Regions from separate parts of the Bacillus sp. FSL H8-0534 genome, predicted to be linked through region 2. Evidence: a T-box and tRNA genes for the amino acid it is inferred to sense, from the RefSeq annotation. Region 2 holds a T-box; the other regions hold tRNA genes.

Region 1 (2,241 bases), 1.1 Mb from region 2:
AGCGTAAGCTAGTAAGATCCCTGAAAGATGATCAGGTTGATAGGTTCGAGGTGGAAGCATGGTGACATGTGGAGCTGACGAATACTAATAGATCGAGGACTTAACCATATAATATGAAGCAAATGTTATCTAGTTTTGAGAGAACATAAAAAAACTTATTGACTTTTTTAATCAATTAAGTATAATAGTGTTTGTCTCAAGTGAATATAGTCTGGTAATGATGGCAGAGAGGTCACACCCGTTCCCATACCGAACACGGAAGTTAAGCTCTCTAGCGCCGATGGTAGTTGGGGCCTTGCCCCTGTGAGAGTAGGACGTTGCCAGGCTAATATCATTCCGCAGTAGCTCAGCGGTAGAGCTATCGGCTGTTAACCGATCGGTCGTAGGTTCGATTCCTACCTGCGGAGCCATGATTGGAGAGCTGTCCGAGTTGGCCGAAGGAGCACGATTGGAAATCGTGTATACGTCACAAGCGTATCAAGGGTTCGAATCCCTTGCTCTCCGCCATAATATTTTTGGCCCGTTGGTCAAGTGGTTAAGACACCGCCCTTTCACGGCGGTAACACGGGTTCGAATCCCGTACGGGTCACCACTTTTGGAGGATTAGCTCAGCTGGGAGAGCACCTGCCTTACAAGCAGGGGGTCGGCGGTTCGATCCCGTCATCCTCCACCATATATAACATATGAATAGTATTGTCGCGGGGTGGAGCAGTTCGGTAGCTCGTCGGGCTCATAACCCGAAGGTCGCAGGTTCAAATCCTGTCCCCGCAACCAAATGGTCCCGTGGTGTAGTGGTTAACATGCCTGCCTGTCACGCAGGAGATCGCCGGTTCGACCCCGGTCGGGACCGCCATTTATTTCTGGCTCGGTAGCTCAGTCGGTAGAGCAGAGGACTGAAAATCCTCGTGTCGGCGGTTCGATTCCGTCCCGAGCCACCATTTTAACTAAATATGCCGGCTTAGCTCAATTGGTAGAGCAACTGACTTGTAATCAGTAGGTTGGGGGTTCAAGTCCTCTAGCCGGCACCATGTAAGTTTCGGAGGGGTAGCGAAGTGGCTAAACGCGGCGGACTGTAAATCCGCTCCTTCGGGTTCGGCAGTTCGAATCTGCCCCCCTCCACCATTTACATTTTATATAGGGGTATAGTTTAAAGGTAGAACAGAGGTCTCCAAAACCTCCAGTGTGGGTTCAATTCCTACTACCCCTGCCAAAACACAACATGGCGGTTGTGGCGAAGTGGTTAACGCACCGGATTGTGGCTCCGGCATTCGTGGGTTCGATTCCCATCAGTCGCCCCATTTTTATTTTTTAATATTTGTAAATAAAGTAGTTAATACTTGCATATAATGAATTAAAACTTCGGTGGGCTATAGCCAAGCGGTAAGGCAACGGACTTTGACTCCGTCATGCGCTGGTTCGAATCCAGCTAGCCCAGCCATTTTTGCGGAAGTAGTTCAGTGGTAGAATACAACCTTGCCAAGGTTGGGGTCGCGGGTTCGAATCCCGTCTTCCGCTCCAAAGTAATTTAATATGGCGGCATAGCCAAGTGGTAAGGCAGAGGTCTGCAAAACCTTTACCACCGGTTCGAATCCGGTTGCCGCCTTTCTCATTATGCCGATGTGGCGGAATTGGCAGACGCGCACGACTCAAAATCGTGTTCCTTCGGGAGTGTCGGTTCGACCCCGACCATCGGTATCAAAAAGACGAGTAATCGTCTTTTTTATTTGTCTTCGGATTGATTATATCGTACATATTAAGCGCTTCTTACTGCGGTAAGGAGTGCTTTTTTTGCGTTTATAGACGTTGAATTCTTAGATGACTATATTAACTCGAAGCGTGCGAGCAAATCGTTTACGCTGAGTGTGGAGGTGTAGTTGTGGTAAGACGAAGGAACGTGTTAAATGATCGCGAATTATCTTGTTGTTCACAAAAGTAAAAAGTCGTACGTAGAAACGTTTGAGGATGCGCTAAGTATTTTTACGAAGAATTGTGAGTTACGTAATTTAAGGCCTCATACGATTGGGCTTTATCGTAAGGAAGTATCTGCCTAAACCATTTACGTGAGCAAGGTATCGACAGTATAAATTTAAAGTTGTATAACGTCACAGAGGAACATAGTAAAGAAAACGTCATTTTATATATGCGTAATAAAGTAGAAAATCCTACGGAGCCCCGCGTTTAATTATAGTAAGTGACCACCATTCTCGTTGGCTTTACTCGTTTTTTTTATACGAGGAAGTC
Region 2 (2,241 bases):
TACTACCTATACTGAAATTCAACAAGTTGTACAGTATGCAAATAAACACAACATTCCAATTACGTTTTTAGGAAACGGCTCGAATGTCATTATAAAAGACGGTGGTATTCGTGGAATTACATTAAGTTTGACTCATATTACGGATGTTACTGTGAACGAGCAGACAATTGTAGCACAAAGTGGTGCAGCGATTATTGATATATCAAGAATAGCATTAGAACATTCTTTAACAGGACTTGAATTTGCTTGTGGTATACCGGGATCTGTTGGGGGAGCTCTATATATGAATGCAGGTGCATACGGTGGTGAGGTAGCATATGTATTAACAAAAGCGGTTGTCATGACAAAAGAGGGAGAGCTAATTACTCTTTCAAAAGACGACTTTGATTTTGGATATCGTAAAAGTAGATTTGCCAATAATCATTACATCATACTTGAAGCTACATTTGAACTTGAGAATGGTGTATATGAAGAGATTAAAGAAAAAATGGATGATTTAACGTATAAAAGAGAATCGAAACAGCCATTAGAATATCCTTCATGCGGTAGTGTTTTCAAGCGTCCGCCTAATAACTTTGCTGGTAAGCTTATTCAAGACTCTGAACTACAAGGAACGCGAATTGGCGGTGTGGAAGTTTCAACAAAACATGCTGGATTCATGGTAAACGTTGATAATGGAACGGCGCAAGATTATATCGATTTAATTCATTTCGTTCAAAAGACAGTTAAAGAGAAATTTGGTGTTACGTTAGAAAGAGAAGTAAGGATTATTGGAGAAGATTTAAAGTAAAAGGTTTAAGGAATAAATGGCGTAATATGTTTATTTTTTTATGCTACAAGAAATAAATTGTGAATATTTTTTGGGCATAATTGACAATGTGTTTTCAATTCACTATAATTGGCTATAATTTAACATATTAAATACGTTGAAAGAGCCCAGTAGCAGTTTGTCACTGTTATCGAGAAAGCTAGGGGTTGATGGAACCTAGCACAAACAAACTTGTGAATTACACTCTGGAGTATCTTAGGTAATGCTAAGCGGAGTGGCAATCGATATTATTGCTAAGAGTGGTATGGATAGTGAAATTGTTCCTATTTGTGCAATCTGGGTGGTAACACGGTTAATAATCGTCCCTATGTCTAATGTAGACATAGGGGCTTTTTTGTTTTTTAAATTGGAATTTTAAATATTAAAGGGGATGGAAAGACATGAACATTATTGATGAATTAGAATGGCGCGATGCCATAAATCAACAAACAGATGCAGACGGATTACGTGAATTAGTAGAAGAGAAAAAGATTTCCTTGTACTGTGGTGTAGATCCAACAGGTGACAGTATGCATATTGGACATTTGATTCCGTTTATGATGATGAAACGGTTTCAATTAGCTGGGCATCATCCAGTGATTTTAATTGGGGGAGCAACAGGGACGATTGGGGATCCAAGTGGACGCCAAACAGAGCGTCAGTTGCAGACGTTAGAACAGGTACAGCATAATGTTGACGCATTAACAGCACAAATGCAAAAGCTATTTGATTTTGGCGGCAATAGTGAAGTGAAAATGGTAAATAACTACGACTGGACGCATCAAATCAATATTATCGAGTTTTTACGTGACTACGGTAAAAACTTTAGTATAAATAGTATGTTAGCGAAAGATATAGTAGCGAGCCGTTTAGATACAGGGATTTCATTTACGGAATTCACGTACCAAATATTACAAGCAATGGATTTCCATCACTTATACAAAGAAGAAGGGGTACAACTACAAATTGGTGGTAGTGACCAGTGGGGAAATATTACAAGTGGTTTAGATTTAATTCGTAAATTAGAAGGGCATGAAGCCAAAGTTTTTGGATTAACAATTCCATTATTATTAAAATCAGACGGTACGAAATTTGGTAAATCAGCAGGCGGAGCAGTTTGGTTAGATCCTGAAAAAACAACGCCATTTGAATTCTACCAGTTCTGGGTGAATACGGATGACCGTGATGTAGTTAAGTACTTGAAATACTTTACGTTCTTAACGAAGGATAGAATTGATGAATTAGTAGTGAAGGTTCAAACGGAGCCACATAAGCGTGAAGCGCAAAAAGTGCTAGCAGAAGAAATGACGAAATTTGTTCATGGTGAGCATGCACTGTCCCAAGCACTAAAAATTACAGAAGCATTATTTAGTGGGGATATTAAATCATTAACTGCGGATGAAATTGAACAAGGATTTAAAGATATGCCGACT
Region 3 (2,241 bases), 680 kb from region 2:
CTCCTGCACCTGCAATCTCTTCCACATCAATATGTAAATATTTTTTTAATACATGGGCATAACGCTTTAAGTTATCATCTAACTGTGCAATCATTTCTGCACTTGCTCCCTTTTGTTTTGCAAATACAAAAGATGCTCCTTTTTGTCCTGTCAAAGGATTATCTACATCACACGCCGCTTCTAGTTTTACATGTGCTAAACGAGAATCCAACTTCAATAAATCTAAAGAATCAATAGAATGTAAATTTCCACCGACAGGTTCTATTACTCGTCCATCTTTCTCTAAAAATTTTACACCTAAGGCAGAGAGCATTCCGGCACCCCCATCGTTCGTAGCACTTCCGCCAAGACCTAAAATGATGTGCTGTACGCCTTTATCCAGTGCATCTAATATAAGCTCTCCCGTTCCTTTTGTTGTTGTAATAAGAGGATTTCGCTTTTTAACTGAAACATGCTGTAATCCTGATGCTGCTGCCATTTCAATAAACGCTGTTCTTTTGTCTTGAGAAATGCCGTAAAATGCTTCTACACGCTCACCAAGTGGACCTGTTACATGAAGTGGAATAATCTTTCCCCCTGTAGCATCAACAAGGGACTGGACTGTACCTTCTCCTCCATCTCCAATCGGGACTTTTACATACTCAGCTTCAGGAAAAATTTTAGTAAATCCTTTTTCAATAGCCTTACATACCTCTATCGCTCGTAAGCTTTCTTTATATGAATCAGATGCAATAACAATTTTCAACACCGATCCCTCCATTCCCCTTATTCCAACACACTTCAATTCAAATGGTATATTTCACTCTATCTTTCTATTGTAAACGAAATGAATGGAAACTCATCCTTATTAAGCAAGATAGACAAAAAACCTTACATCAAAAGATGTAAGGTTTTTTCTAATTTATAATGGAGCCTAGCGGGATCGAACCGCTGACCTCCTGCGTGCAAGGCAGGCGCTCTCCCAGCTGAGCTAAGGCCCCGAAGTAAAAAAGCGGAAGACGGGATTCGAACCCGCGACCCCAACCTTGGCAAGGTTGTATTCTACCACTGAACTACTTCCGCGAAAATGGTGAGCCATGAAGGACTCGAACCTTCGACCCTCTGATTAAAAGTCAGATGCTCTACCAACTGAGCTAATGGCTCGTAAATGGCTGGGCTAGCTGGATTCGAACCAGCGCATGACGGAGTCAAAGTCCGTTGCCTTACCGCTTGGCTATAGCCCATTAATATTTACTAGTATGGTTGTCTTTTCAAAAAAATAAACCTTTTCAGGTTGTTTTTTTGAAAATGGTGGAGGGGGGCAGATTCGAACTGCCGAACCCGAAGGAGCGGATTTACAGTCCGCCGCGTTTAGCCACTTCGCTACCCCTCCGACATTATAAAATATATGGTGGAGGATGACGGGATCGAACCGCCGACCCCCTGCTTGTAAGGCAGGTGCTCTCCCAGCTGAGCTAATCCTCCAAAAGTGGTGACCCGTACGGGATTCGAACCCGTGTTACCGCCGTGAAAGGGCGGTGTCTTAACCACTTGACCAACGGGCCAAAAAAAATTAAAACTGTTCCCAAGCTTCCAACCGGGCTTGAACCGGTGACCTCTTCCTTACCATGGAAGTGCTCTACCAGCTGAGCTATGGAAGCATAATGGCTCCGCAGGTAGGACTCGAACCTACGACCGATCGGTTAACAGCCGATAGCTCTACCACTGAGCTACTGCGGAATAATATTGCCTGGCAACGTCCTACTCTCACAGGGACAAGGTCCCAACTACCATCGGCGCTAGAGAGCTTAACTTCCGTGTTCGGTATGGGAACGGGTGTGACCTCTCTGCCATCATTACCAGACTTATTTCATTTGAGACAATCATTATTATACTTGATTCATTTAAAATGTCAACAAGTTTTTTTATGTTCTCTCAAAACTAGATAACATTTGCTTCATATTATATGGTTAAGTCCTCGATCTATTAGTATTCGTCAGCTCCACATGTCACCATGCTTCCACCTCGAACCTATCAACCTGATCATCTTTCAGGGATCTTACTAGCTTACGCTATGGGAAATCTCATCTTGAGGGGGGCTTCATGCTTAGATGCTTTCAGCACTTATCCCTTCCGCACATAGCTACCCAGCTATGCCCTTGGCAGAACAACTGGTACACCAGCGGTGCGTCCATCCCGGTCCTCTCGTACTAAGGACAGCTCCTCTCAAATTTCCTACGCCCACGACGGATAGGGACCGAA

Evidence for each region. The T-box of region 2 lies ahead of tyrS (tyrosine--tRNA ligase). A T-box ahead of a tRNA ligase gene usually reads a tRNA of that ligase, here a tRNA-Tyr.
Region 1: it encodes a tRNA-Tyr, which carries the amino acid that the T-box ahead of tyrS (tyrosine--tRNA ligase) is inferred to sense. The anticodon was not compared.
Region 3: it encodes a tRNA-Tyr, which carries the amino acid that the T-box ahead of tyrS (tyrosine--tRNA ligase) is inferred to sense. The anticodon was not compared.

What each region holds. Positions count from the first base shown of each region.
Region 1 is NZ_JBBOUC010000001.1:2,578,926-2,581,166, reverse strand. Features, by position in the region: rRNA gene MHH71_RS13285 (23S ribosomal RNA) at 1-108, shown strand, start outside; rRNA gene rrf (5S ribosomal RNA) at 211-326, shown strand; tRNA gene MHH71_RS13275 (tRNA-Asn) at 336-410, shown strand; tRNA gene MHH71_RS13270 (tRNA-Ser) at 416-507, shown strand; tRNA gene MHH71_RS13265 (tRNA-Glu) at 518-592, shown strand; tRNA gene MHH71_RS13260 (tRNA-Val) at 598-673, shown strand; tRNA gene MHH71_RS13255 (tRNA-Met) at 698-774, shown strand; tRNA gene MHH71_RS13250 (tRNA-Asp) at 778-853, shown strand; tRNA gene MHH71_RS13245 (tRNA-Phe) at 863-938, shown strand; tRNA gene MHH71_RS13240 (tRNA-Thr) at 953-1,028, shown strand; tRNA gene MHH71_RS13235 (tRNA-Tyr) at 1,039-1,122, shown strand; tRNA gene MHH71_RS13230 (tRNA-Trp) at 1,137-1,210, shown strand; tRNA gene MHH71_RS13225 (tRNA-His) at 1,223-1,298, shown strand; tRNA gene MHH71_RS13220 (tRNA-Gln) at 1,364-1,438, shown strand; tRNA gene MHH71_RS13215 (tRNA-Gly) at 1,444-1,518, shown strand; tRNA gene MHH71_RS13210 (tRNA-Cys) at 1,533-1,603, shown strand; tRNA gene MHH71_RS13205 (tRNA-Leu) at 1,614-1,695, shown strand.
Region 2 is NZ_JBBOUC010000001.1:3,640,724-3,642,964, forward strand. Features, by position in the region: gene murB (UDP-N-acetylmuramate dehydrogenase) at 1-790, shown strand, start outside; T-box leader at 918-1,139, shown strand; gene tyrS (tyrosine--tRNA ligase) at 1,210-2,241, shown strand, end outside.
Region 3 is NZ_JBBOUC010000001.1:2,961,778-2,964,018, forward strand. Features, by position in the region: gene MHH71_RS15075 (glycerate kinase) at 1-745, opposite strand, end outside; tRNA gene MHH71_RS15080 (tRNA-Ala) at 908-980, opposite strand; tRNA gene MHH71_RS15085 (tRNA-Gly) at 991-1,062, opposite strand; tRNA gene MHH71_RS15090 (tRNA-Lys) at 1,068-1,143, opposite strand; tRNA gene MHH71_RS15095 (tRNA-Gln) at 1,149-1,223, opposite strand; tRNA gene MHH71_RS15100 (tRNA-Tyr) at 1,289-1,372, opposite strand; tRNA gene MHH71_RS15105 (tRNA-Val) at 1,389-1,464, opposite strand; tRNA gene MHH71_RS15110 (tRNA-Glu) at 1,470-1,544, opposite strand; tRNA gene MHH71_RS15115 (tRNA-Thr) at 1,568-1,640, opposite strand; tRNA gene MHH71_RS15120 (tRNA-Asn) at 1,645-1,719, opposite strand; rRNA gene rrf (5S ribosomal RNA) at 1,728-1,843, opposite strand; rRNA gene MHH71_RS15130 (23S ribosomal RNA) at 1,946-2,241, opposite strand, start outside.